2 regions of the Streptomyces sp. NPDC031554 genome follow, and region 1 is predicted to be linked to the other one. Evidence: predicted binding sites of a transcription regulator. Region 1 holds the regulator's gene; the other holds the start of a gene.
The links. The regulator HspR, encoded in region 1, represses chaperone genes until heat shock. The targets are predictions, from matches to a motif close to TTGAGNNNNNNNNNCTCAA.
Positions count from the first base shown of each region.

Region 2: a site for HspR is predicted at 4,216-4,234, ahead of lon (endopeptidase La). Genes of this name have one in related genera too.

Region 1 is NZ_JBVIKX010000003.1:270,144-282,188, reverse strand. Features, by position in the region: gene ACZ5FU_RS09930 (heterodisulfide reductase-related iron-sulfur binding cluster) at 1-1,038, opposite strand, end outside; gene ACZ5FU_RS09925 (MraY family glycosyltransferase) at 1,383-2,564, shown strand; gene dnaK (molecular chaperone DnaK) at 2,660-4,504, shown strand; gene grpE (nucleotide exchange factor GrpE) at 4,501-5,154, shown strand; gene dnaJ (molecular chaperone DnaJ) at 5,191-6,375, shown strand; gene ACZ5FU_RS09905 (heat shock protein transcriptional repressor HspR) at 6,381-6,833, shown strand; gene ACZ5FU_RS09900 (sugar ABC transporter substrate-binding protein) at 7,297-8,400, shown strand; partial or broken gene ACZ5FU_RS09895 (helix-turn-helix transcriptional regulator) at 9,784-10,816, shown strand; gene ACZ5FU_RS09890 (helix-turn-helix transcriptional regulator) at 10,779-11,771, opposite strand; gene ACZ5FU_RS09885 (helix-turn-helix transcriptional regulator) at 11,777-12,045, opposite strand, start outside.
Region 2 is NZ_JBVIKX010000001.1:485,089-497,133, forward strand. Features, by position in the region: gene ACZ5FU_RS02080 (hypothetical protein) at 117-902, shown strand; gene ACZ5FU_RS02085 (MarR family winged helix-turn-helix transcriptional regulator) at 945-1,460, opposite strand; gene lon (endopeptidase La) at 1,770-4,193, opposite strand; gene ACZ5FU_RS02095 (GNAT family N-acetyltransferase) at 4,370-5,053, shown strand; gene ACZ5FU_RS02100 (rhomboid-like protein) at 5,148-5,807, opposite strand; gene ACZ5FU_RS02105 (spermidine synthase family protein) at 6,111-6,788, shown strand; gene ACZ5FU_RS02110 (response regulator transcription factor) at 6,912-7,652, shown strand; gene ACZ5FU_RS02115 (sensor histidine kinase) at 7,649-8,752, shown strand; gene ACZ5FU_RS02120 (multifunctional oxoglutarate decarboxylase/oxoglutarate dehydrogenase thiamine pyrophosphate-binding subunit/dihydrolipoyllysine-residue succinyltransferase subunit) at 9,065-12,045, shown strand, end outside.

The DNA of each region.
Region 1 (12,045 bases):
GCCGCCACCCGCGAGCAGGTAGGGCGCCTTGGCGTGCGCGTGGTCCCGCAGCGACATGATCAGGAGCTTCGGGGAGAGCGGCTTGCCGGTGTTCCAGGCGGGGCACTGCGACTGGCAGCGCCCGCACTCGGTGCAGGTGGAGAAGTCCAGCAGGCCCTTCCAGGAGAACTGCTCGACCTGGGAGACGCCGAAGACGTCGTCGTCGCCGGGGTCGGCGAAGTCGATCGGCTTGCCGCCGGAGGTCATCGGCTGGAGGGCGCCCAGGGCCGTGCCGCCGGTCGCCTCGCGCTTGAACCAGATGTTCGGGAAGGCGAGGAAGCGGTGCCAGGCGACACCCATGTTGGTGTTGAGCGAGACGACGATCATCCAGACGAAGGACGTCCCGATCTTGATCATCGCCGCGAGGTAGACGAGGTTCTGCAGGGTGCCGACCGAGAGGCCCTTGAACGCGAGGACCAGGGGGTACGACGCGAAGTAGCCGGCCTCGTAGTGCTCGACGTGGTGGAGCGCGCCCTCGAGGCCGCGCAGCACGTAGATGGCGAGGCCGATGGTGAGGATGACGTACTCCACGAAGTACGCCTGACCGGACTTGGAGCCCGCGAAGCGGGACTTGCGGCCGGGGCGCGAGGGCAGGCTCAGCAGGCGGATCACGATGAGCACGGCGATGCCCAGGATCGTCATCACGCCGATGAACTCGATGTACATCTCGAACGGCAGGAACGTGCCGATCAGGGGCAGCGTCCAGTCGGCCTGGAAGAGCTGGCCGAAGGCCTGCGCCAGGGTGGGCGGCAGCGTCAGGAAGCCGACGGCCACGAACCAGTGGGCGACGCCGACGATGCCCCAGCGGTTCATGCGCGTGTGGCCGAGGAACTCGCGTACGAGTGTCACGCTGCGCTGGTAGGGGTTGTCGGTCCGGGTGCCGGCCGGGACCGGCTGGCCCAGCTTGAAGTACCGGACGAACTGGCCGATGGCGCGGGCGAGCAGGGCGACGCCGACCACGGTCAGGGCCAGCGACACGATGATCGCGGCGAGTTGCATGGGGGCTCCTCGGGCCTGCGAGGTTTGCGGGGTCTCGTCGGCGGCGCCGACATTACTAAGCGGTAACTTATGCAGTCCGTCTGAGACTACCCCTATCTTCCGCCGCACTGTAGCCGGGCACGGGGTGATCTGGATCGCTGAGGGTCACCTCAGGTCAGGGGCGGGAGCGGCGCGGCGGCCTGCCCGGAAGGGGCCCGGCGGGAGGGCTGGAGGGGACCCGGCGGGAGCGCCGGAGGGGGTTCGAGGGGCGGTGCGGGAAACGGTTCGGGGCCGGCTCGGAGGGCGGGGGAAATCCGACCGTGTTATTCGTACCAAATAGATACATTTATGACTAATTTATAGCCGTGCTCTACGGGATCGCCGCCGCCGCCACCGCCCTGCTGCTCACCGCCGTCCTCGCCGCGCTGCTGCGCGTGCCCGCCCTGCGGCTCGGACTGCTCGACCGGCGGCAGCGCCAGCGACGCGTGCCGCTGTCCGGGGGAGTGGCCGTCGTGCTCGCCACCTGCGCGGTCGCCGTCACCGGCGACCGCACCGGCCTCGCGCCGCTCGACGGGGGGACCCGCGCGCTCCTCGCCGGCGGGGCGGGCGTCGCCGCCCTCGGGCTGGTGGCGGACGTCTGGGGGCTCAAGACCCGGTTCCTCCTCGTCGGTACGGCCGTGGCGGCGGCGTTCGTCGTCCCGTACGCCGACACCGGTGTGCCCGCCGGGGTCGCCGCCGTCGGCTGGATCGTCTGCGCCGCCCTCGCCTTCCGGGCGCTCGACCACGCCGACGGGGCGGCCGGCACCGTCGGGGTCGTCACCGCCTTCGGAGCGGCCGCCTGCGCCGCGGCCGAGCTGATGGACGGGCCGGTGATGCTGCTGAGCGTGCTCGCCGCCGCGCTGACCGGCTTCCTCCTGCACAACTGGCCCCCCGCGCGCGTGGCGCTCGGCGGCTGCGGCGCCCTGTTCACCGGCTTCCTGCTCGCCTCGGCGGCCGTCACCGCGCGCGCGGGGCAGGACGCGGCCACCGGGGCGGGCGTGCTGTTCGCGCTCGCCGCGGTCCCCCTGGCCGACGTCGCCCTCGTGGTGCTGGCCCGGCGCGCGGCCGGGCGCCCGCTGCTGCGCCGCGGTCCCGACCACCTCGCCCACCGGCTGCGCCGGCTCGGCCTCACCCCGGCGGGGGTGACGGTGGCCGTCGGCGCGGCCGCCCTCCCGGGGGTGCTCGTGGGGACGCTGGTGCACGCCGGGACGCTGGGCGCGTCGGCCGCGCTCTGGGTGGCGGGCGGCGCCCTGGCCGCCGTCCTGGTGCTGTGGCGTGTGCGCGGACGTGTGCCGGGGCAGGCGCGTACCGGCCCGCGGACGCGTGCGGACCGGTACACCCGCGCGCGTCAGGGGCAGGGCCTGTCCCCGCAGCACCGTCACCGCTCCCGGCGTCCCCCCGCGTCCCTGGTCCAGCCCCCTCGGGAGTCGGTCGAATCACCCTTGCGGGCACCTCGCCGCATCACGTCATCGCAGGTCAACGGCCCCTTGCGTGTAAGGAACGGATAAGAGTTGAGTCCCGCTGACTCATGTCTGTTGACCGGGCGGTGAGTGTCGTGCACACTTGAGCCTGTTCCACTCAAGTCAGCTGGAGGAAGATCACCATGGCACGTGCGGTCGGCATCGACCTGGGCACAACCAACTCCGTCGTCAGCGTTCTGGAGGGCGGCGAACCCACCGTCATCACCAACGCCGAGGGTGCCAGGACCACGCCGTCCGTCGTCGCCTTCGCCAAGAACGGTGAAGTGCTCGTCGGCGAGGTGGCGAAGCGCCAGGCGGTCACGAACGTGGACCGGACCATCCGCTCCGTGAAGCGTCACATGGGCACGGACTGGACGATCGAGCTCGACGGGAAGAACTTCAACCCGCAGCAGATGAGCGCGTTCATCCTGCAGAAGCTGAAGCGGGACGCCGAGGCCTACCTGGGCGAGAAGGTGGCCGACGCGGTCATCACCGTCCCGGCCTACTTCAACGACTCCGAGCGCCAGGCGACGAAGGAGGCCGGTGAGATCGCCGGTCTCAACGTCCTGCGCATCGTCAACGAGCCCACCGCGGCCGCGCTCGCGTACGGCCTCGACAAGGACGACCAGACGATCCTCGTCTTCGACCTCGGTGGCGGCACCTTCGACGTGTCCCTCCTGGAGATCGGTGACGGCGTCGTCGAGGTGAAGGCCACCAACGGCGACAACCACCTCGGTGGTGACGACTGGGACCAGCGCGTCGTCGACTACCTGGTGCAGCAGTTCAAGTCCGGTCACGGCGTGGACCTCGCCAAGGACAAGATGGCCCTGCAGCGCCTCCGCGAAGCCGCCGAGAAGGCCAAGATCGAGCTGTCCTCGTCCACCGAGACCTCGATCAACCTGCCGTACATCACGGCGTCCGCCGAGGGCCCGCTGCACCTGGACGAGAAGCTCACGCGCGCCCAGTTCCAGCAGCTGACCGCCGACCTCCTGGAGCGCTGCAAGACGCCGTTCCACAACGTCATCAAGGACGCCGGCATCGCCCTGTCCGAGATCGACCACGTCGTTCTCGTCGGTGGCTCCACGCGCATGCCCGCCGTCGCCGAGCTCGTCAAGGAGCTGACCGGCGGCAAGGACGCCAACAAGGGCGTGAACCCGGACGAGGTCGTCGCCATCGGCGCCTCGCTCCAGGCCGGTGTCCTCAAGGGCGAGGTCAAGGACGTCCTGCTCCTCGACGTCACCCCGCTGTCCCTCGGCATCGAGACCAAGGGCGGCATCATGACGAAGCTCATCGAGCGGAACACGACGATCCCGACCAAGCGGTCCGAGATCTTCACCACCGCCGAGGACAACCAGCCCTCCGTGCAGATCCAGGTCTACCAGGGCGAGCGCGAGATCGCGGCGTACAACAAGAAGCTCGGGATGTTCGAGCTGACCGGTCTGCCGCCGGCCCCGCGCGGCGTCCCGCAGATCGAGGTCTCCTTCGACATCGACGCCAACGGCATCATGCACGTGACGGCGAAGGACCTCGGCACCGGCAAGGAGCAGAAGATGACCGTCACCGGCGGCTCCTCGCTGCCGAAGGACGAGGTCGACCGCATGCGCCAGGAGGCCGAGCAGTACGCGGACGAGGACCACCGCCGCCGTGAGGCCGCCGAGGCCCGCAACCAGGGCGAGCAGCTCGTCTACCAGACGGAGAAGTTCCTCAAGGACAACGAGGACAAGGTCCCGGGCGAGATCAAGACCGAGGTCGAGGGCGCGATCGGCGAGCTGAAGGAAGCCCTCAAGGGCGAGGACACCGCCGAGATCCGCACCGCCACCGAGAAGGTCGCGGCCGTCTCCCAGAAGCTGGGCCAGGCCATGTACGCCGACGCCCAGTCCGCTCAGGCCGCCGGCGGCGAGGCTCCGGGTGCCGGCGCCAAGGCCGCCGACGACGACGTGGTGGACGCCGAGATCGTCGACGACGAGCGCAAGGACGGTGCCGCGTGACGGAGGAGACCCCGGGTTTCGAGGAGAAGCCCGACGTCCCCTCCGGCGCCACCCCTGAAGACGCCGAGCCGCAGGCCGATTCCTCCGCCACGGCGGAGGAGCCGGCCCCGGCCGGGGACGCGAACCAGAACGTGGCCCTGGTGGCCCAGCTGGACCAGGCCCGCAAGGCGCTCGACGAGCGCACGGCGGACCTCCAGCGCCTCCAGGCCGAGTTCCAGAACTACCGCCGCCGGGTCGAGCGGGACCGGATCGCGGTCAAGGAGATCGCCGTCGCGAACCTCCTGACCGAACTCCTGCCCGTGCTCGACGACATCGGCCGCGCGCGGGAACACGGCGAACTCGTCGGCGGGTTCAAGTCCGTCGCCGAGTCGCTGGAGACCGTGGCGGCGAAGATGGGCCTGCAGCAGTTCGGCAAGGAGGGCGAGCCCTTCGACCCGACGATCCACGAAGCCCTGATGCACAGTTACGCCCCGGACGTCACCGAGACGACGTGCGTGGCGATTCTCCAGCCCGGGTACCGGTTCGGCGAACGCACCATCCGCCCCGCGCGGGTGGCGGTCGCCGAGCCCCAGCCCGGCGCACAGGCCGTCAAGGGCGACGAGGCGGAGGCCGGCGACGACAAGGAGAGCGGTGGCCCGGACGAGGGCTGAGCTTGACGAGCGGATGAGGAAGGAGGGACGTCGGGGATGAGCACCAAGGACTTCATCGAGAAGGACTACTACAAGGTCCTCGGCGTCCCCAAGGACGCCACCGAGGCGGAGATCAAGAAGGCGTACCGGAAGCTCGCCCGCGAGTTCCACCCGGACGCCAACAAGGGCAACACCAAGGCCGAGGAGCGCTTCAAGGAGATCTCCGAGGCGAACGACGTCCTCGGCGACCCCAAGAAGCGCAAGGAGTACGACGAGGCACGCGCCCTCTTCGGCAACGGCGGATTCCGCCCGGGGCCGGGCACGGGCGGCGGCTCCTTCAACTTCGACCTGGGCGACCTCTTCGGGGGCGCCCAGGGCGGCGGCGCCGGCGGTGGAGCCGGCGGCTTCGGCGGCGGACTCGGCGACGTCTTCGGGGGCCTGTTCAACCGCGGCGGCACGGGCACCACCCGGACCCAGCCCCGGCGCGGCCAGGACATCGACACCGAGGTCACCCTGACCTTCACGGAGGCCATCGAGGGCGCGACGGTCCCGTTGCGCATGTCCTCGCAGTCCCCCTGCAAGGCCTGCTCCGGCACCGGCGACAAGAACGGCACGCCGCGCGTGTGCCCGACCTGCGTCGGCACCGGCCAGGTGGCGCGGGGTTCGGGCGGCGGGTTCTCGCTGACCGATCCCTGCCCGGACTGCAAGGGCCGCGGCCTGATCGCCGAGCACCCCTGCACGGACTGCAAGGGCAGCGGCCGCGCCAAGTCCTCCCGCACCATGCAGGTCCGCATCCCGGCGGGCGTCACCGACGGGCAGCGCATCCGGCTGCGCGGCAAGGGAGCGCCCGGCGAGCGCGGCGGCCCGGCCGGCGACCTGTACGTCCTCGTCCACGTCGACGCGCACCCGGTCTTCGGCCGCAAGGACGACAACCTCACGGTGACCGTCCCGGTGACGTTCACGGAGGCCGCCCTCGGCGGGGAGATCAGGGTGCCCACGCTGGGCGGCCCCTCGCTCACGCTGAAGCTGCCGCCCGGCACGCCCAACGGGCGCACCATGCGGGCGCGCGGCAAGGGCGCAGTCCGCAAGGACGGCACCCGCGGCGATCTGCTGGTCACCGTGGAGGTGAGTGTGCCGAAGGACCTCTCGGGGAAGGCTCGGGACGCACTGGAGGCGTATCGCGAGGCGACCGCGGGTGAGGATCCGCGGGAGGAGCTGTTCGAGGCAGCGAAGGGAGCTTGAGAGTGATGGACGGCCGTCGGCGCAATCCGTATGAACTGACCCAGGAGACCCCGGTCTACGTCATCTCGGTGGCGGCCCAGCTCTCCGGTCTGCACCCGCAGACCCTGCGCCAGTACGACCGCCTGGGGCTGGTCTCCCCGGACCGCACCGCCGGCCGGGGCCGCCGCTACTCGGCCCGTGACATCGAACTGCTGCGCACGGTGCAGCAGTTGTCCCAGGACGAGGGCATCAACCTGGCGGGCATCAAGCGGATCATCGAACTGGAGAACCAGGTCGTCGCCCTCCAGTCCCGCATCGCGGAGCTGGAGGACGCCCTCGACGGCGCGGCGGCGACCATGCGGCAGCGCGAGGCCGCCGTGCACGCCTCCTACCGGCGCGACCTGGTGCCCTACCAGGAGGTCCAGCAGACCAGCGCCCTGGTCGTGTGGCGCCCGAAGCGGCAGCAGTCCGCGGACTGACGACGCGTCGGCACGTCCGAAGGGGCCCGGAGGTCGATTCCTCCGGGCCCCTTCGCGCTGCCCGGGCGGGCGGGAGGCCGGGACGGCAGGGGACCGGGCGGTCGTCCGGGCGGCGCCCCGAACCGGTGCCGGCGGTGGGGAGGAGGATCGGCCGACTTCGTGCGGTCCTGTGTTCGGGCGGGACGGCCAGGCGGCCCGCCGTGATGACGGTCCGTGAGAGTGCGGGGCTCCGGGCGGCCGTTCGCGGAGGTGCGAAACCCGTGCCGGGTGAAGGGTCCGTAAAGGGGTTTTGAAGGGTTTCCGCCCGGTCTTCATGCGCCTTCACGCGCTAAGCGGAGGGTGATGTTGTCACTTCGTTAAGTAGTACGGCTTGACGCCGGTGGTCGCCGCCGCGTTGGCTTTTGAGCCACCTGGGACAACATGTCGCACCCATGTCCGGAACGCACCTGAAGTGAGCCCTCGAATGCGTCGTATCGCCATAGCCGTGGCTGCCTCCACGATGTCCCTCTCGCTCGCGGGATGCGGGATGCTGAGCGCGGCGGAGGACGGCGGCGAAGCGACGCCGACGAAGAGCAACGACATCACCGTCGGCGTGCTGATGCCGGAGAAGACGAACACCCGTTACGAGGAGTTCGACTACCCCATCATCAAGGAGAGGGTCGCCTCCCTCACCGGCGACAAGGGCAAGACGGAGTACGCCAACGCGGACGCGAAGAGCGCGACCCAGGTGAGCCAGATGGAACGGATGATCGACGAGAAGGTCGACATCATCCTGCTCGACGCCGTCGACTCGCACGCCATCGCGGACACCGTGCAGAAGGCCAAGGACGCCGGCATCCCGGTCATCGCCTACGACCGGCTGGCCGAGGGCCCGATCGACGCGTACGTCTCCTTCGACAACGAGCTGGTCGGCGAGGTGCAGGGCCGCACCCTGGTCGAGGCGATCGACACGCCCAGCACCGCCGACAAGATCGTCATGATGAACGGCTCGCCCACCGACCCGAACGCCAAGCAGTTCAAGGACGGCGCGCTGTCGGAACTGAACGGCCGGGTGACGATCTCCGAGTCCTTCGACACCAAGGACTGGAGCCCGAAGATCGCCCGCTCCAACATGGCCGAGGCGATCGAGAAGATCGGCAAGGGCAACATCGCGGCCGTCTACTCGGCCAACGACGCCATGGCCGGCGGCATCATCGAGGCGCTGCGCGCCGCGGGCGTCGAGGAACTGCCGCCGATCACCGGCCAGGACGCGGAGCTGCCCGCGGTGCAGCGGATCCTCGCAGGTGAGCAGTACATGAGCGTGTACAAGCCCTACCCGCAGATGGCGGAGGCGGCCGCGGAGATGGCCGTCGCCAAGGTCCAGGGCCGTGACATCGAGTTCGACGCCCTGACCCGCGACAAGATCGACAGCCCCACCGACAAGGACATCCCGGCCCAGCTGGTCACCGTGGTGGCGCTGACGAAGAAGAACATCAAGGACACCGTCATCGCGGACGGCATCTACAAGCCGTCCGACATCTGCACCGCCAAGTACGCGGCCGCCTGCCAGGCCCTCAACCTGAACTGAGCGCGCGAGCCGGCGGGGACGGGGCCCCCGGCCGCCGTCCTCGCCCGTCCGTGACGAGGCGCCGGGCCGGCCACCGGAGCGCCGCCGACGCCCGCGTACGCCTCCCGGGGGACGAGGGCGAGGCGGAGGGCGGACGTCGTCCCGCACGGCCGGGACGGGCCCTGCCCGGCGGCGGGGGGCCGGCCCGCCGGCCCTGAGACCGCTCGACCGTCCGACGCCGGGCCTCCGGCGTCCACGGCCTCTACGGGCTCTTTCATCCTCTCCGGTGGCCGGTCCGACGGGCCCCGGTCCGCGCGGCTGTTCCCGGGCCTCCGGCCGCCGTGATCGTTCCCGGTCTCCGGACTTCCGTGGTGTTGCCGGGCTTCCGGCTCCCGCGGCCCGTGCCGGCTCCCGCGGCCCGTACCGGCTCCCGAGGGCGTCGGAGAGGGTGCCCGGTCCGGGCAGACCCGGCAGAGCCCGCACCGGGCCGTCGGACGGCCCTCAGAGGTCCAGCGGCGCCCGGTCCGGCCCGGCGCCGCCCGCACGGAGCCCGTACACGGCCCGCGCCCTCCGGTGGGCCTTTCCGGCTCGCGTTCTCCGGCTCGTGCCTTCCGGCCCGCGTCCTTCGGTCGGTCCCTCCGAGCCCGCACTCCCCTTTCGGTCCCTTCGGGCTCGCACCCTTCGGCCCGCGCCCTCCGGTCGCCCCCGGCCCGCCGCCCCGGGGCGCCGGCCGGTGTGCTGCGGCAGGAGCGTCGTCCGGGTTCCTGAGCCACTGATCCTCCTGAGCCCCCAGGCGTCGACCGGGTGTGCCTCCGGGCCCGGCCGGAGGCCCCGAGAGTGGTGAGGCTGTGAGGGCCAAGGGTCGGGGCGGCGCGCCCGCGCCCATGCCCGCACCCGCGCCCGCGGCTGTGCCGTGACGCCCCGGCCGGTGACCGCGAGGGCCGTCGTGGCGTCCCGGCGCCGCCGTAGTCCCCGGAGCGGTACGGGCGGCCGCCCTGCCGTGCCGATGCCGAAGCCTGGAGGTACAGACGTACGGAGGTACGGACGTACGGAGGTGCGGAGGTGCGGACGGCGCGTCCCGCCCGTCGCGGCGGGGCGCACGCGTGCGCGTGGCGGGGCGCCGTGAGGGGGCCTCGGGGTGGCGCGCGACGCGGTGGTCACCCGACGGGGCGCGGGCGCACAGGCGTGCGAGGACCCGGACGGATTCCCGCCGGACCCCCGCGGGGAGCATCAGCTTGTTGCAAGGTGAGGGGCGGAGGCCGGGAGGAATCCGTGCAAATGGACGGAATTCACAGGGGACTTGGAGAGGAGCCGTGTTGCGGAGCCGGTCCGGGGCCGCGCATAGTTGCGCTGCGGAAAACGCGGGCGACGCGCGACACGCGGACGGCGGGGGTGGGATGGACGATGGCCGGGCACGGGGCGGAGGAGCATCCTCACGGTGCTGACCGACTGTGCGAGGCCGGGGACCGCGTGTACTCCCGGGCCGTACGGCGGGGCCGGGTGCCGCGCCGGGACGCCCAGCCGGTGCCCTGCCTGCTGGACCTCGCGCTGCTGCACCCCGACCCCGACGACATGGACTGGCTGGTCCCCACCGCTCCGCAGGAGGTCATGACCCGGCTGCTGCGCGGACTCTACGACGAGGTGAGCTCCAGCCGGCTGCGGATGGGTTCGGCGGTCGCCGCCTTCGAGTGGTACGCCGGGCTCGGCGGGCCCGCGCCGGGCGGACCGGCCGGGGAGGGCGCGGCGATCCGCGTGCTGGACGGGGCCTCCCGGATCCAGGCGGCCCTCGACGAGGCGACGGAGGCGTGCACCACCGAGGTGCTGACGGTGCAGCCCGGCGGCATCCGCCGCGAGCACGAACTGTCGGAGGGGCTGCACCGGGCGCTCGCCCTGCGCGGGCGGGGCGTGCGGATGCGCGACCTCTACAACCACGTCGCCCGGCACGGCCAGGGCCTGCTCAACTACCTGGAGCTGATGGGCGACGCGGTCGAGGCACGCACCCTCGACGAGGTCGTCGACCGGCTGATCCTGTTCGACCGCACGGTGGCGTTCATCCCCGCCAACGCCGACCGCACCATGGCGCTGGAGCTGCGCCACCCGGCCCTGGTCGCCTACCTGGGCACGGTCTTCGACCGGCTCTGGCGGCTGGCGGTCCCGCTGACCGCCGCGCTGCCCGACACCCGCGTCGAGGGCGTCTCCCACCGCGAGCAGTCCATCGCCGCGCTGCTGGCGGAGGGACACCAGGACGCGGTGATCGCCGAACGCCTCGGCATCAGCGTGCGCACCTGCCGCGCGCACATCGCCCGCCTCTCGGAGACGCTCGGGGCGGCCAGCCGCACCCAGCTGGGCGTGCGCATCGCCCAGGTCGGCCTCGACGTGCCGCGCACCGCCGACCCCGCTCAGCCCTCCGGGTCGAGGATCCCCGAGCGCCCGATGAGGTAGCCGAGCTGGGCGCGGCTCTCGCTGCCGAGGGTGGCGGCGAGTTTGGCGATGTGGACCCGGGCCGTACGGACGTTCATGCCGAGGCGGTCGGCGATGACGGCGTCGGTGTGGCCCTCGACGAGGAGCGCGGCGATGGCGCGCTGGCGCGGGGTGACACCGTCGCGGGTGGGCTGGGTGACCGTCTCGGGGTACATGGGGGTGGCCAGGCGCCAGAGCCGGTCGAAGACCGTGCGCAGGAAGGAGATCAGCGCGGGGTGGCGGATCTCGAGGGCGAGGCTGCGGTCGGCGTTGGCGGGGATGAACGCCACCGTCCGGTCGACCAGGAGGAGACGGTCGGTGATCTCGTCCAGGGTGCGGGCCTGCGCGTCGCCCCGGAGCTGTTCGTAGCGGGACAGCACGAGGGGCCGGTGCCGCTGCGTGTGCTGGTACAGGGCGCGGATACGGCCGCCGCGGTCGAGGAGATCCTGGTCGCGGCGCATGGCGACGGCCTGGGCCGCCTCGCCGCGGGCGTCCGCGTAGTGGCTGCTGGGCTGGATGCAGAGGACCTCCAGGGACGCCTCGCCCATGGCGTCGGTGATGGCCTGGTTGATCTGCTCCGTACCGCTCACCAGGCGCAGGGCCGACGCCTCCGCGTCCGCGGCGCACCGCCCGTCGATGCGGATCAGCGGCTCGAACTCCTCCAGCAGCAGGGTCTCGAGCCGCCGTTCCTCGGCGACGCGCGCCGCCGAGGTGCGCAGAAGCCGGTGCAGGGCGGTGGCCGGGGCGACCGGTCTCAGCACCCAGGGTTCGCAGGGGTCCGGGTGCAGCAGACCGAAGCCGATCAGGCAGGGGGCCTCCTTCTCGGCGTCCTTCCCGGTGATGTGACCTTCCCGCAGGGCGCGTGCGTACAGCTCCAGGCCCGCGTCGCACAGCTCCTCCACGCCGTGCTCCGGGTGCGGCGGCGTGTTCACCGGGTTCACGGCGCGGTGTCCTCCTGCTTGAGGATCCCGGACTGGGCGAGGAGGTAGCCGAGCTGGGCGCGGCTGCCGCTGCCGAGCGTGGAGGCGAGTTTGGCGATGTGCGCGCGGCAGGTGCGGACGTTCATGCCGAGCCGGCGGGCGATCGCCTCGTCGACGTGGCCCTCGACCAGCAGCTTGGCGATGGAGTGCTGGATGTCGGTGATGCCGTCCGGCGCCGGTTCGTAGGGGGCGCCCGCGCTCAGGGGCACGGCACGGCTCCACATGA
Region 2 (12,045 bases), on a different contig from region 1:
TCCCGGAGTGCTTCATTACCGTCCAAAACAGGCGTCTGACCTGCGGGGGTGCACCGGCCCGGCGAACATCGCGGGCCTTTCGCGGAGGGCGTGGAGGGCTCGTGCAGACTGGCCGGATGCGTACGGAGCTTGTGTCGGAACCCGGCGACCGCGGCCGGCCCAACGAGGACTTCGCGAGTGTCGGGCTTCCCGCCTCCGGACAGGGCGGCGCGCTGGTCGTCCTGGACGGGGTGACGCCGCCCCGGGGCAGCTCGGGCTGTCTGCATTCGGTCCCCTGGTTCACCGCGCGACTGGGCGGGGCCCTGACCGAACTGACCCTTTCCCTCCCGGATGTTCCCCTGGCGGAGGCCCTGGGGCGCGCTCTCGCGCGTACCGCCGGGGCGCACGCCGGAACCTGTGACCTTTCTCACCCGCGCACCCCGCAGGCGACCGTGGCCGTGGCGCGCTGGTCGCCGGAGCGGGTCGACTACCTGGTGCTGTCCGACGCGGTCCTCCTGCTGGCCTCCCCCGGCGGCACGGTCACGGCGGTCCGCGACGACCGGCTCGACCGGGTGCCGCGGGCCCTGCTGGCCAGCGCGGAGATCTGCGACGCGCGCGCCCGCAACCGGGAGGGCGGCTTCTTCACGGCCGCCGCGGATCCGTCGGTGGCCGCCCGCGCGGTGACCGGTTCCGTCCCGCGCGGGGAGGTGGCGGCCCTGGCCGGTCTGAGCGACGGGGTGACCCGCTGGGTGGAGACGTTCCGGGAGGGCGACTGGACCGACCTGTTCGCCCTTCTCTCCGGGCAGGGGGCGCGGGCGGTGGTGGAGCGGGTGCGCGAGCGGGAACGGGCCGACACCGAGCGGGTGTTCCTGGGGCGGGCCAAGACGCACGACGACGCCACGGTCGTCCACGTGGAGCTGTGATCCCTCCTGGCGCGGGTCCCCGCGCGAGCCCCGGTGCGGGGCCTACTTGGCCATGCCCTGGTTCAACTCGTGCAGCAGGTGGGCCAGTTCGGCGACCGCGCCGCGGTCCCAGTGGGCGAGCTGGCTGACGTACCGCGCGCGGCGGGCCTCGCGGACGCGGCCGACCCGGGTCCGGCCCTCCTCGGTCAGGGCGACCAGCCAGGCCCGCCCGTCGGCCGGGTCGGGCTCGCGGGCGACCAGTCCCAGCTGTTCGAGGGCGCGCAGCTGACGGGACATGGTGGCCTTGCCGACGCCGATGTAGGCGGCCAGCTCGGTCGCGCGCTGCCGGCCCAGCTCCTCCAGCCGGACGAGGAGGCCGTAGGCGGCGGGCTCCAGGTCGGGGTGGACCTCGCGGGCCATCTCGCCCTGGTTGGCGCGGGCGCGGCGCAGCAGCACCGTCAGCTCCCGCTCCAGGGAGAGGAACTCCCGGTCCGCGCCGCCCGGCGACGCCTCGGGCGCACCGCCCGGCGACGTCCGGGGGGTGCGCCCGTGTCCGTCGCCGTTTCCGTCCTCGTGCACGTCAGCACTCCTGATCAGGCCTCCCGCGCGGGAGGTCCTCGCCCGTTTCCGCCATTGCCGCAGCTCTCCCAGTATTTCGCAGGCGTGGATCCGCGGCGCCTGGCGACCCCCTCCCCCGCCTCCCGTCCCCGCGCGCGGCCGCTTCCGGCACGGGCGGGGCGGCGACCGGCACGCGTACGACGGCTGCGGCCGGCGCGCGCGGGGCGCCGGCACCCCGGTCCGCGCACGGTGAAGGCCCGGGCCTCCCTCACGGAGCCCGGGCCTTCCCTCATCCGGTCCCCGCACGGGCGGGACCCGCCGGGACCGGCGTCACGCGGCGACCGGGACCTCCGGCACGACCCCGTCCGCCGCCGGGGCCAGCGCCAGCTCCAGGACCTGGCGGACGTCGGTGACGGCGTGGACGTCGAGCGTGTCCAGCACCTCCGCCGGGACGTCGTCCAGGTCGGGCTCGTTGCGCTTGGGGATGACGACGGTCGTCACACCCGCCCGGTGCGCGGCGAGCAGCTTCTGCTTCACCCCGCCGACGGGCAGGACGCGGCCGGTGAGCGAGACCTCGCCGGTCATCGCCACGTCGGTGCGCACGAGCCGTCCGCTCAGCAGCGACGCCAGGGCCGTCGTCATCGTGACGCCCGCGCTCGGGCCGTCCTTGGGCACCGCGCCCGCCGGGAAGTGGATGTGCACGCCCCGGTCCTTCAGGTCGGCCACCGGCAGTTCCAGTTCGGCGCCGTGCGAGCGCAGGAAGCTCAGCGCGATCTGCGCCGACTCCTTCATCACGTCGCCGAGCTGACCGGTCAGGGTCAGGCCGGCGGCGCCCGTCTCCGGGTCGGCCAGGGACGCCTCGACGAAGAGGACGTCGCCGCCGGCGCCGGTGACCGCGAGCCCGGTGGCGACACCCGGCACCGCGGTGCGCCGCTCGGCCGGGTCCTGGGCGGACTCGGGCACGTGGTGCGGCCGGCCGATCAGCTCGCGCAGGTCCTCCGCGCGGACGGTGAGCGGCAGCTCCCGCTCGCCCAGCTCGTGCCGGGCGGCGACCTTGCGCAGCAGCCGGGCGACGGACCGCTCCAGGGTGCGCACGCCGGCCTCGCGCGTGTACTCGCCGGCCAGCCTGCGCAGCGCGTCCTCCTCGATGATCACCTCGTCCTCGGCGAGACCGGCCCGCTCCAGCTGGCGCGGGAGCAGGTGGTCGCGGGCGATGACGACCTTCTCGTCCTCGGTGTAGCCGTCGAGGCGGACCAGCTCCATGCGGTCCAGGAGCGCCTCCGGGACGGCCTCCAGGACGTTGGCGGTGGCCAGGAAGACGACGTCGCTCAGGTCCAGCTCCACCTCCAGGTAGTGGTCGCGGAAGGTGTGGTTCTGCGCCGGGTCCAGCACCTCCAGCAGGGCCGCCGCCGGGTCGCCGCGGAAGTCCGACCCCACCTTGTCGATCTCGTCGAGCAGGACCACCGGGTTCATGGACCCGGCCTCCTTGATCGCGCGCACGATCCGGCCGGGCAGCGCGCCGACGTACGTACGGCGGTGGCCGCGGATCTCGGCCTCGTCGCGCACGCCGCCGAGGGCGACGCGGACGAACTTGCGGCCCATGGCGTGGGCCACGGACTCGCCGAGGCTGGTCTTGCCGACGCCGGGCGGGCCGACGAGCGCGAGCACGGCGCCGCCGCGCCGGCCGCCGACGACCCCGAGACCCCGGTCGCTGCGGCGCTTGCGCACCGCGAGGTACTCGGTGATCCGCTCCTTCACGTCCTCCAGGCCGGCGTGCTCGGCGTCCAGGACCGCCTTGGCGCCCCGGATGTCGTAGACGTCCTCGGTCCGCTCGTGCCAGGGCAGTTCCAGGACGGTGTCCAGCCAGGTGCGGATCCAGGAGCCCTCGGGGGACTGGTCGCTGGACCGCTCCAGCTTGTCGACCTCCTTGAGGGCGGCCTCGCGCACCTTCTCCGGCAGGTCGGCGGCCTCCACGCGGGCGCGGTAGTCGTCGGACTCCTCGCCCTCCTGTTCGCCGTTCAGCTCGCGCAGTTCCTTGCGGACGGCTTCCAGCTGGCGGCGGAGCAGGAACTCCCGCTGCTGCTTGTCGACGCCTTCCTGGACGTCCTTGGCGATGGTCTCGGCGACGTCCTGCTCGGCGAGGTGGTCGCGCAGCTGGCGGGTGGCGAGCCGGAGCCGGGCGACCGGGTCGGCGGTCTCCAGCAGCTCCACCTTCTGCTCGGTGGTCAGGAACGGCGAGTAGCCGGAGTTGTCGGCGAGGGCGGAGACGTCGTCGATGGCCTGGACGCGGTCGACGACCTGCCAGGCACCGCGCTTGCGCAGCCAGGCGGTGGCGAGCGCCTTGTACTCCTTGACCAGCTCCGCGGCGTGGCCGGGCAGCGGATCGGGTGCGCTCTCGTCGATCCTCGTCCCCTCGACCCACAGCGCCGCACCGGGGCCGGTGGTGCCGGCGCCGATCCTCACGCGGCCGCGGCCGCGGATCAGGGCGCCCGGGTCACCGTCGGCCAGCCGGCCGACCTGCTCGACCGTGCCCAGCACGCCGGTGCTCGCGTACGACCCGTCGATGCGCGGCACCAGCAGGACCCTGGGCTTGCCGGGCTCGGAGCGGGCGGCGGCCTGCGCGGCCTCGACCGCGGCGCGTACGTCGTTGTCGTTGAGGTCGAGCGGAACCACCATCCCGGGCAGCACGACCTCGTCGTCGAGCGGCAGCACGGGCAGGGTGAGCGGTGTGAACGCTGCGGACTCAGCAGCCATGATCTCCCCTTAGGCAGTCAAGTTGAGTTATGCCGACTCAATGCACGTGAGTCCCCGAATGTTCCCCGCCCCGGCCGCCGTTCGCTGTCGGCGATCACGCCTGTCACCGTCACCGGACGGCGGCATAAGCTCACCGTAATAGCCTAATAACGCGAGAGACCATTACGGGAGATGTCGTGGGCGGCGTCGTGCGGGCATGGGTGGACGGTTGGGTCGTGTCGCGCGGGGCGGCCCCTCCGGTGCGGGAGCCGTGGGGGTTCACCGTGGACGTCGGGCAGCCGGCGCACGTGTCGCGGCACGTCCTCGCGGCGGTCGGCGACGACGTCGAGGAGGAGACCGTGCGCGAGGTCGCGGGCGGTGTGCGGGCCGCCGGCGTGTGGCTGAAGGTGTTCCGGGACCCGGCACCGGTCGGGAGCTGGCTCGGGAAGGGCTGGTGGGTGGATCCGGAGCCCGGCTGGCTGATGACCGTGCCGCTGCCGGCCCGGGCGGGGCACCCGCGCGTGCCCGACGGGTACCACCTGCGCCGCTGGACGCGCGGCGGCGTCACCCGCCTCCTGGTCACCGCGCCCGACGGTTCCTTCGCGGCCCGCGGCCAGGTCGCCCCGACCGGCGCCACGGCGGTGGTCGACCAGGTAGAGACCGCGCCCGGGCACCGGCGCCGCGGCCTGGGCGGCCTCGTCGTGCGCCTGCTGACCGAGCGGGCGGCCGCCGAGGGCGCGGAGACGGGCGTCCTGGCGGGGACCCCGGCCGGCCGGGCCCTCTACGAGTCCCTGGGGTGGACGGTGACGGCACCGCTGACCAGCGCGAGATTCACGGGGCCCGGCGAGGCCGCCGGCCAGCCGCGGGCCCGTACGCGTTAGCCGCGGGCACGCGCGCGTCGGCCGCGGGCCCGTACGCGTTGGCCGCGGGCACGTACGCGTGGCAGGGCGCCGGGCACCGCCGGCCCCCCACCGCTCACCCGTGCCCCGCACGCGCACCGCTCCCCGGACGCCGCACCCACGGCCAGGTCGCGACGCCGATCGCCAGGGCGATCAGATGGCCCCAGTCGCTCAGCGGGTCGGCGAGGACGAGCAGGTTCCTCAGGAGGATCCCGCCGGACACCGCGAGGAGCAGCCGGCGCGGCCAGGGACCCAGCAGGCCGGCCAGCGCGCCGGCGCTCGCCGCGACGCCGAAGCTGACGCCGTAGTCGAGGCGGTGCAGCGAGCTGTCCGGAAGACGGCCCGCGAGGACGGCCAGACCCACCGGGACCTCGGTCGCCAGGGTGGCCAGGACGTGTCCGAGCAGGAAGACGCCGGCCGCGCGGGCGCCTCCGACGCGCCGCTCCAGCGCGGCGAGGACCAGCAGGAAGCCGAGCGTGAACGGCGACCCGATCCCGCCGGCCACCCACAGCGCGCTGGCCAGCAGCACCGGCACCGGGGCGTGCAGCAGGTGCGCGACGTCGGTGCTGGAGTTCTCGTGCAGGACCCGTACGAGCGCGGGGTCGGCGTGCGCGGCGACGTACGACGTGACGGCGAGGAGGAGGGCGTAGAAGAAGGTGAAAGGGGTGCCGGCGGGCGTGGGCAGCGGGTGCCGCGGGCGCGAGCGGGACCGGTCGCGCGCCGGGTCCCGGGACACGGACGGACCGTGCCGGCCGGAGAGCGGTGCCGGTGAGCCGGCCGGGCCGGGCGGTGCCGCGGTGCCGGCCGGCGCGCGTTCCGCCGTGGCGCACTGTTCCACCCTGGGGCGCTCCTTCCGTTCCCCGCGTCCCTCGAGGCCCTTGTCCCGTGTCCGGCGCCACGCGACGGCCGGTCCTCGGCGCCCCCGGACGGCGTCGGCACCGGCGTACGTCAACCGCGCCTACCCCGCTCACCCCCGTTCGAACACGCCTGCCCCCGATATTCCCCGACGAGCCGCCAGGTCCGGTGCCAAGATGGCCCGATGCCCGTCTCCTACGACTCCCCCGAAGTCCTGGACCGTCGTGAGGGCCCCTACGGCGAGGTCGTCCTGCGCCGGCACGGGGGGCTGCTCCAGATCATCGCCAATGGCTGTTTCCTGATGGACACCTCCGACGGCCGCTCGGAACGCCTCCTGATGGACGCCGCGCTCGCCGCGCTGGACGGCCGTCCCGCACCGGATGTGCTGATCGGCGGCCTGGGCGTCGGATTCTCGCTCGCACACGCCGCCGCCGACCCCCGGTGGGGCCGGATCACCGTCGTGGAGCGCGAGCGCGCCGTGATCGACTGGCACCTCGACGGCCCGCTCGGCGCCGTCTCCCGCGCCGCCCTCGCCGACCCGCGCACCACCGTCGTGGAAGCGGATCTCCTCGATCACGTCAATGAGACATCCGACACGTTCGACGCCTTGTGCCTCGACATCGACAACGGACCCGACTGGACCGTCACGGAGGGCAACGGCGGCCTGTACTCCCCGGCCGGACTCGCAAGCTGCGCAAGGGTGTTGAGGCCCGGCGGGGTACTCGCGGTATGGTCCGCACAGCCGTCTCCCAAATTCGAGGGAACCTTGGGGAATGCCGGGTTCCAACAGGTGCGTACCGAAGAGATCCCGGTTGCCCGAGGCGTGCCGGACGTCGTGCACCTCGCCGTCCGACCTGGATAGCAAAGCCGCGGTGACTCCCCGTACGCTGCTGCCCTGACGCAGGTCATCAAGGCGTCAACCGCAGTCATGCGCAGAAAAGGAATCACCCCACTGGTTCCGGAAAGCACACTTCAGGGGCGGGCGATGGAGCAGACACACACCGCGCACAACGGCACGGCGACGGCGACACCCGGCGCGCAGCGCCGGGTCCTGGTGGTCGAGGACGACCCCACGATCGTCGACGCCATCGCGGCCCGCCTGCGCGCCGAGGGATTCCTCGTGCAAACGGCGGGTGACGGCCCGGCGGCCGTCGACACCGCGGAGGCCTGGCAGCCCGATCTGCTGATCCTCGACATCATGCTGCCCGGCTTCGACGGTCTGGAGGTCTGCCGTCGCGTGCAGGCCGCCCGCCCGGTGCCGGTGCTGATGCTCACCGCGCGCGACGACGAGACCGACATGCTGGTCGGGCTGGGTGTCGGCGCCGACGACTACATGACCAAGCCGTTCTCCATGCGGGAGCTGGCCGCGCGCGTGCACGTCCTGCTGCGCCGCGTGGAGCGCGCCGCGATCGCGGCCTCGACGCCGCGCAGCGGGATACTGCGGCTCGGCGAGCTGGAGATCGACCACGCGCAGCGCCGGGTCCGGGTGCGCTCGGAGGACGTGCACCTCACGCCCACCGAGTTCGACCTGCTGGTGTGCCTGGCGAACACCCCGCGCGCGGTGCTCTCCCGCGAGCAGCTGCTGGCGGAGGTGTGGGACTGGGCGGACGCCTCCGGCACCCGCACCGTCGACAGCCACATCAAGGCGCTGCGGCGGAAGATCGGGGCCGAGCGGATCCGCACGGTGCACGGCGTGGGCTACGCGCTGGAGACCCCGACGCCATGAGCCGCGGGCCGGACGGACCGAGAAGCCCCGGGGGCCCCTGGGGCGGTGTACGCCCGTTCTCGATCAAGACCAAGCTGGGGGCGCTGGTCGTCATCTCGGTGCTGATCACCACCGGGCTGATGATGATCGCCATGCGCACCGAGACCGAGCTGCGCTTCATCACGGTCTTCTCGATGATCGCCACCCTGCTGATCACGCAGTTCGTGGCGCACTCGCTCACCTCGCCGCTGGACGGGATGAACACCGTGGCCCGGTCCATCTCGCACGGCGACTACACCCGCCGGGTGAGCGAGAACCGCCGTGACGAGCTGGGCGACCTGGCCCAGACGATCAACGTCATGGCGGACGAGCTGGAGGCGCAGGACCGTCAGCGCAAGGAGCTGGTGGCCAACGTCTCGCACGAACTGCGCACCCCCATCGCGGGTCTGCGCGCCGTCCTGGAGAACGTGGTCGACGGGATCGCCGAGGCCGACCCCGAGACCATGCGCACGGCGCTGAAGCAGACCGAGCGGCTCGGACGGCTGGTGGAGACCCTGCTGGACCTGTCCCGCCTCGACAACGGCGTCGTACCGCTGCGCAGGCGGCGCTTCGAGGTGTGGCCGTACCTGTCGGGGGTGCTGAAGGAGGCCAACATGGTCGCCTCGGCGCGCGCCACGATGGGCTCGGGCGGCAGCCACACGCGCACGGACGTCCACCTGCACCTGGACGTGAGCCCTCCGGAGCTGACCGCGCACGCGGACCCGGAGCGCATCCACCAGGTCGTCGCCAACCTCATAGACAACGCGGTCAAGCACAGTCCGCCGCACGGACGGGTGACGGTCAGGGCGCGGCGCGGGCCGCTGCCGGAGTCGCTGGAGCTGGAGGTCCTGGACGAGGGACCCGGCATCCCCCGTTCGGAGTGGCACCGCGTGTTCGAGCGGTTCAACCGGGGCGCCGTCCGCCGTCCGCACGGTCCGGGCAGCGACGGCGGCACGGGACTGGGACTGGCGATCGCCCGCTGGGCGGTCGATCTGCACGGAGGCCGGATCGGAGTGGCCGAATCCGAGCGGGGTTGCCGGATTCTTATCACTCTTCCGGGAGACTCCTCCGTTCCAAGTTGACGTAAAGTCTGCGGCGGAGCCACAAGATCCACAGGCGTTCGCGCGGGCGGATCCGTGGGGTCGGGCATCCCGCCGGCCCAGGTCGGCCCAGGTCCGCACGCTGAGCGCGCGTGACCCGCATCGACCTGCGTCGACGCACCCGTTCCAGTGCGCAACCGCGTTTGTTTCCCGCCATTTCCTCCCCCGAAACAGCCCTTGTGATGTGACTTACGCGACGATGCGGTGGCCCGGTCTGACCTTCACCGGCTGGGAGGCGTAGCCTTTATTCCCGCTGTCCATCACCTTGTGAAGCGGAAGAGGGCGGTTGCCGCCGTGTCGCCACAGTCCCCCAGTAACGCATCGAGCTCCCCCGGTCTTCGGCCGGGCGGTGCCCCCACGACCGACGCAGACCAAGCGGGCAGGAATCCCGCTGCCGCGTTCGGACCGAACGAGTGGCTCGTCGACGAGATCTATCAGCAGTACCTCCAGGACCCGAACTCGGTAGACCGTGCCTGGTGGGACTTCTTCGCCGACTACAAGCCGGGCGCGGCCGCGCCGTCGGCTCCGGCGGGTACTGCGGCCGCGGGGGCCGCAGCGCCCTCCACCGCGCCCGCGGCGCCCGCCGCCCCGGCGGCTCCGGCCGCCCCGGCCCAGGCCGCCCCCGCGCCCGCCGCCCCCGCGCCCGCCGCGCCGAAGCCCGCCGCCGCGGCTCCGGCACCCGCGAAGGCCGCGGCCCCGGCCGCGAAGCCGGCCGCCAAGGCCGCGCCCGCCGCCTCCCCCGACGGCCCCGAGTTCGTGACGCTGCGCGGCCCGTCCGCCGCGGTCGCCAAGAACATGAACGCCTCGCTGGAGCTGCCCACGGCCACGTCCGTGCGCGCGGTCCCGGTGAAGCTGCTGTTCGACAACCGCATCGTCATCAACAACCACCTCAAGCGCGCCCGGGGCGGGAAGATCTCCTTCACGCACCTGATCGGCTTCGCGATGGTGCAGGCCATCAAGGCCATGCCGTCGATGAACTGGCACTACGCGGAGAAGGACGGGAAGCCCACCCTCGTCAAGCCCGCGCACGTCAACTTCGGCCTGGCCATCGACCTGGTGAAGCCGAACGGCGACCGCCAGCTCGTCGTGGCCGGCATCAAGAAGGCCGAGACGCTGAACTTCTTCGAGTTCTGGCAGGCCTACGAGGACATCGTCCGCCGCGCCCGCGACGGCAAGCTGACGATGGACGACTTCACCGGCGTCACGGTCTCCCTGACCAACCCCGGCGGCCTCGGCACCGTCCACTCCGTCCCGCGCCTGATGCCCGGACAGTCGGTCATCATGGGCGTCGGCTCCATGGACTACCCGGCGGAGTTCCAGGGCACCAGCCAGGACACCCTGAACAAGCTCGGCATCTCGAAGGTCATGACGCTCACGTCGACCTACGACCACCGGGTCATCCAGGGCGCCGCGTCCGGCGAGTTCCTGCGGATCGTCGCGAACCTCCTCCTCGGCGAGCAGGGTTTCTACGACGACATCTTCGAGGCGCTGCGCATCCCCTACGAGCCGGTCCGCTGGCTCAAGGACATCGACGCCAGCCACGACGACGACGTCACCAAGGCCGCCCGCGTCTTCGAGCTGATCCACTCCTACCGGGTCCGCGGCCACGTCATGGCCGACACCGACCCGCTGGAGTACCGCCAGCGCAAGCACCCCGACCTCGACATCACCGAGCACGGGCTCACCCTGTGGGACCTGGAGCGCGAGTTCGCCGTCGGCGGCTTCGCGGGCAAGTCCCTCATGAAGCTGCGCGACATCCTCGGCGTGCTGCGCGACTCGTACTGCCGCACCACCGGCGTCGAGTTCATGCACATCCAGGACCCCAAGCAGCGCAGGTGGATCCAGGACCGCATCGAGCGCTCGCACACCAAGCCGGAGCGCGAGGAGCAGTTGCGCATCCTGCGCCGGCTGAACGCGGCGGAGGCCTTCGAGACCTTCCTGCAGACGAAGTACGTCGGCCAGAAGCGCTTCTCCCTGGAGGGCGGCGAGTCCGTCATCCCGCTGCTCGACGCGGTGCTCGACTCGGCCGCCGAGTCGCGCCTCGACGAGGTCGTCATCGGCATGGCCCACCGCGGCCGGCTGAACGTGCTGGCGAACATCGTCGGCAAGTCGTACGCGCAGATCTTCCGCGAGTTCGAGGGCAACCTCGACCCGAAGTCGATGCACGGCTCCGGCGACGTGAAGTACCACCTGGGCGCCGAGGGCACCTTCACCGGCCTGGACGGCGAGCAGATCAAGGTCTCGCTGGTCGCCAACCCCTCGCACCTGGAGGCGGTGGACCCGGTCCTGGAGGGCGTCGCCCGCGCCAAGCAGGACATCGTCAACAAGGGCGGCACGGACTTCACCGTCCTGCCGGTGGCCCTGCACGGCGACGCGGCCTTCGCGGGCCAGGGCGTGGTGGCCGAGACCCTGAACATGTCGCAGCTGCGCGGCTACCGCACCGGCGGCACGGTCCACATCGTCATCAACAACCAGGTCGGCTTCACCGCGGCCCCCGAGTCCTCGCGTTCCTCCATGTACGCGACGGACGTGGCCCGCATGATCGAGGCCCCGATCTTCCACGTGAACGGCGACGACCCGGAGGCCGTGGTCCGCGTCGCGCGGCTCGCCTTCGAGTTCCGCCAGGCCTTCAACAAGGACGTGGTGATCGACCTCATCTGCTACCGCCGCCGCGGTCACAACGAGTCGGACAACCCGGCCTTCACCCAGCCGCTGATGTACGACCTGATCGACAAGAAGCGCTCGGTGCGCAAGCTCTACACCGAGTCCCTCATCGGTCGCGGCGACATCACCCTGGAAGAGGCCGAGCAGGCGCTGCAGGACTACCAGGGCCAGCTGGAGAAGGTCTTCACGGAGGTCCGCGAGGCCACCGCGCAGCCCACCTCCGGCACCTCCCCCGACCCGCAGGACGGCTTCCCGGTCACGGTGGACACCGCGATCTCGGCGGAGGTCGTCAAGCGCATCGCCGAGTCCCAGGTCAACATCCCCGACCACATCACCGCGCACCCGCGTCTGCTGCCGCAGCTCCAGCGCCGCGCCTCGATGGTCGAGGACGGCACGATCGACTGGGGCATGGGCGAGACGCTGGCCGTCGGCTCCCTCCTCCTGGAGGGCGTCCCGGTCCGCCTGGCGGGCCAGGACTCCCAGCGCGGCACGTTCGGCCAGCGGCACGCCGTGATCATCGACCGGGAGACCGGCGAGGAGTTCACGCCGCTGATGTACCTCTCGGACGAGCAGGCGCGCCTGAACGTCTACAACTCCCTGCTGTCCGAGTA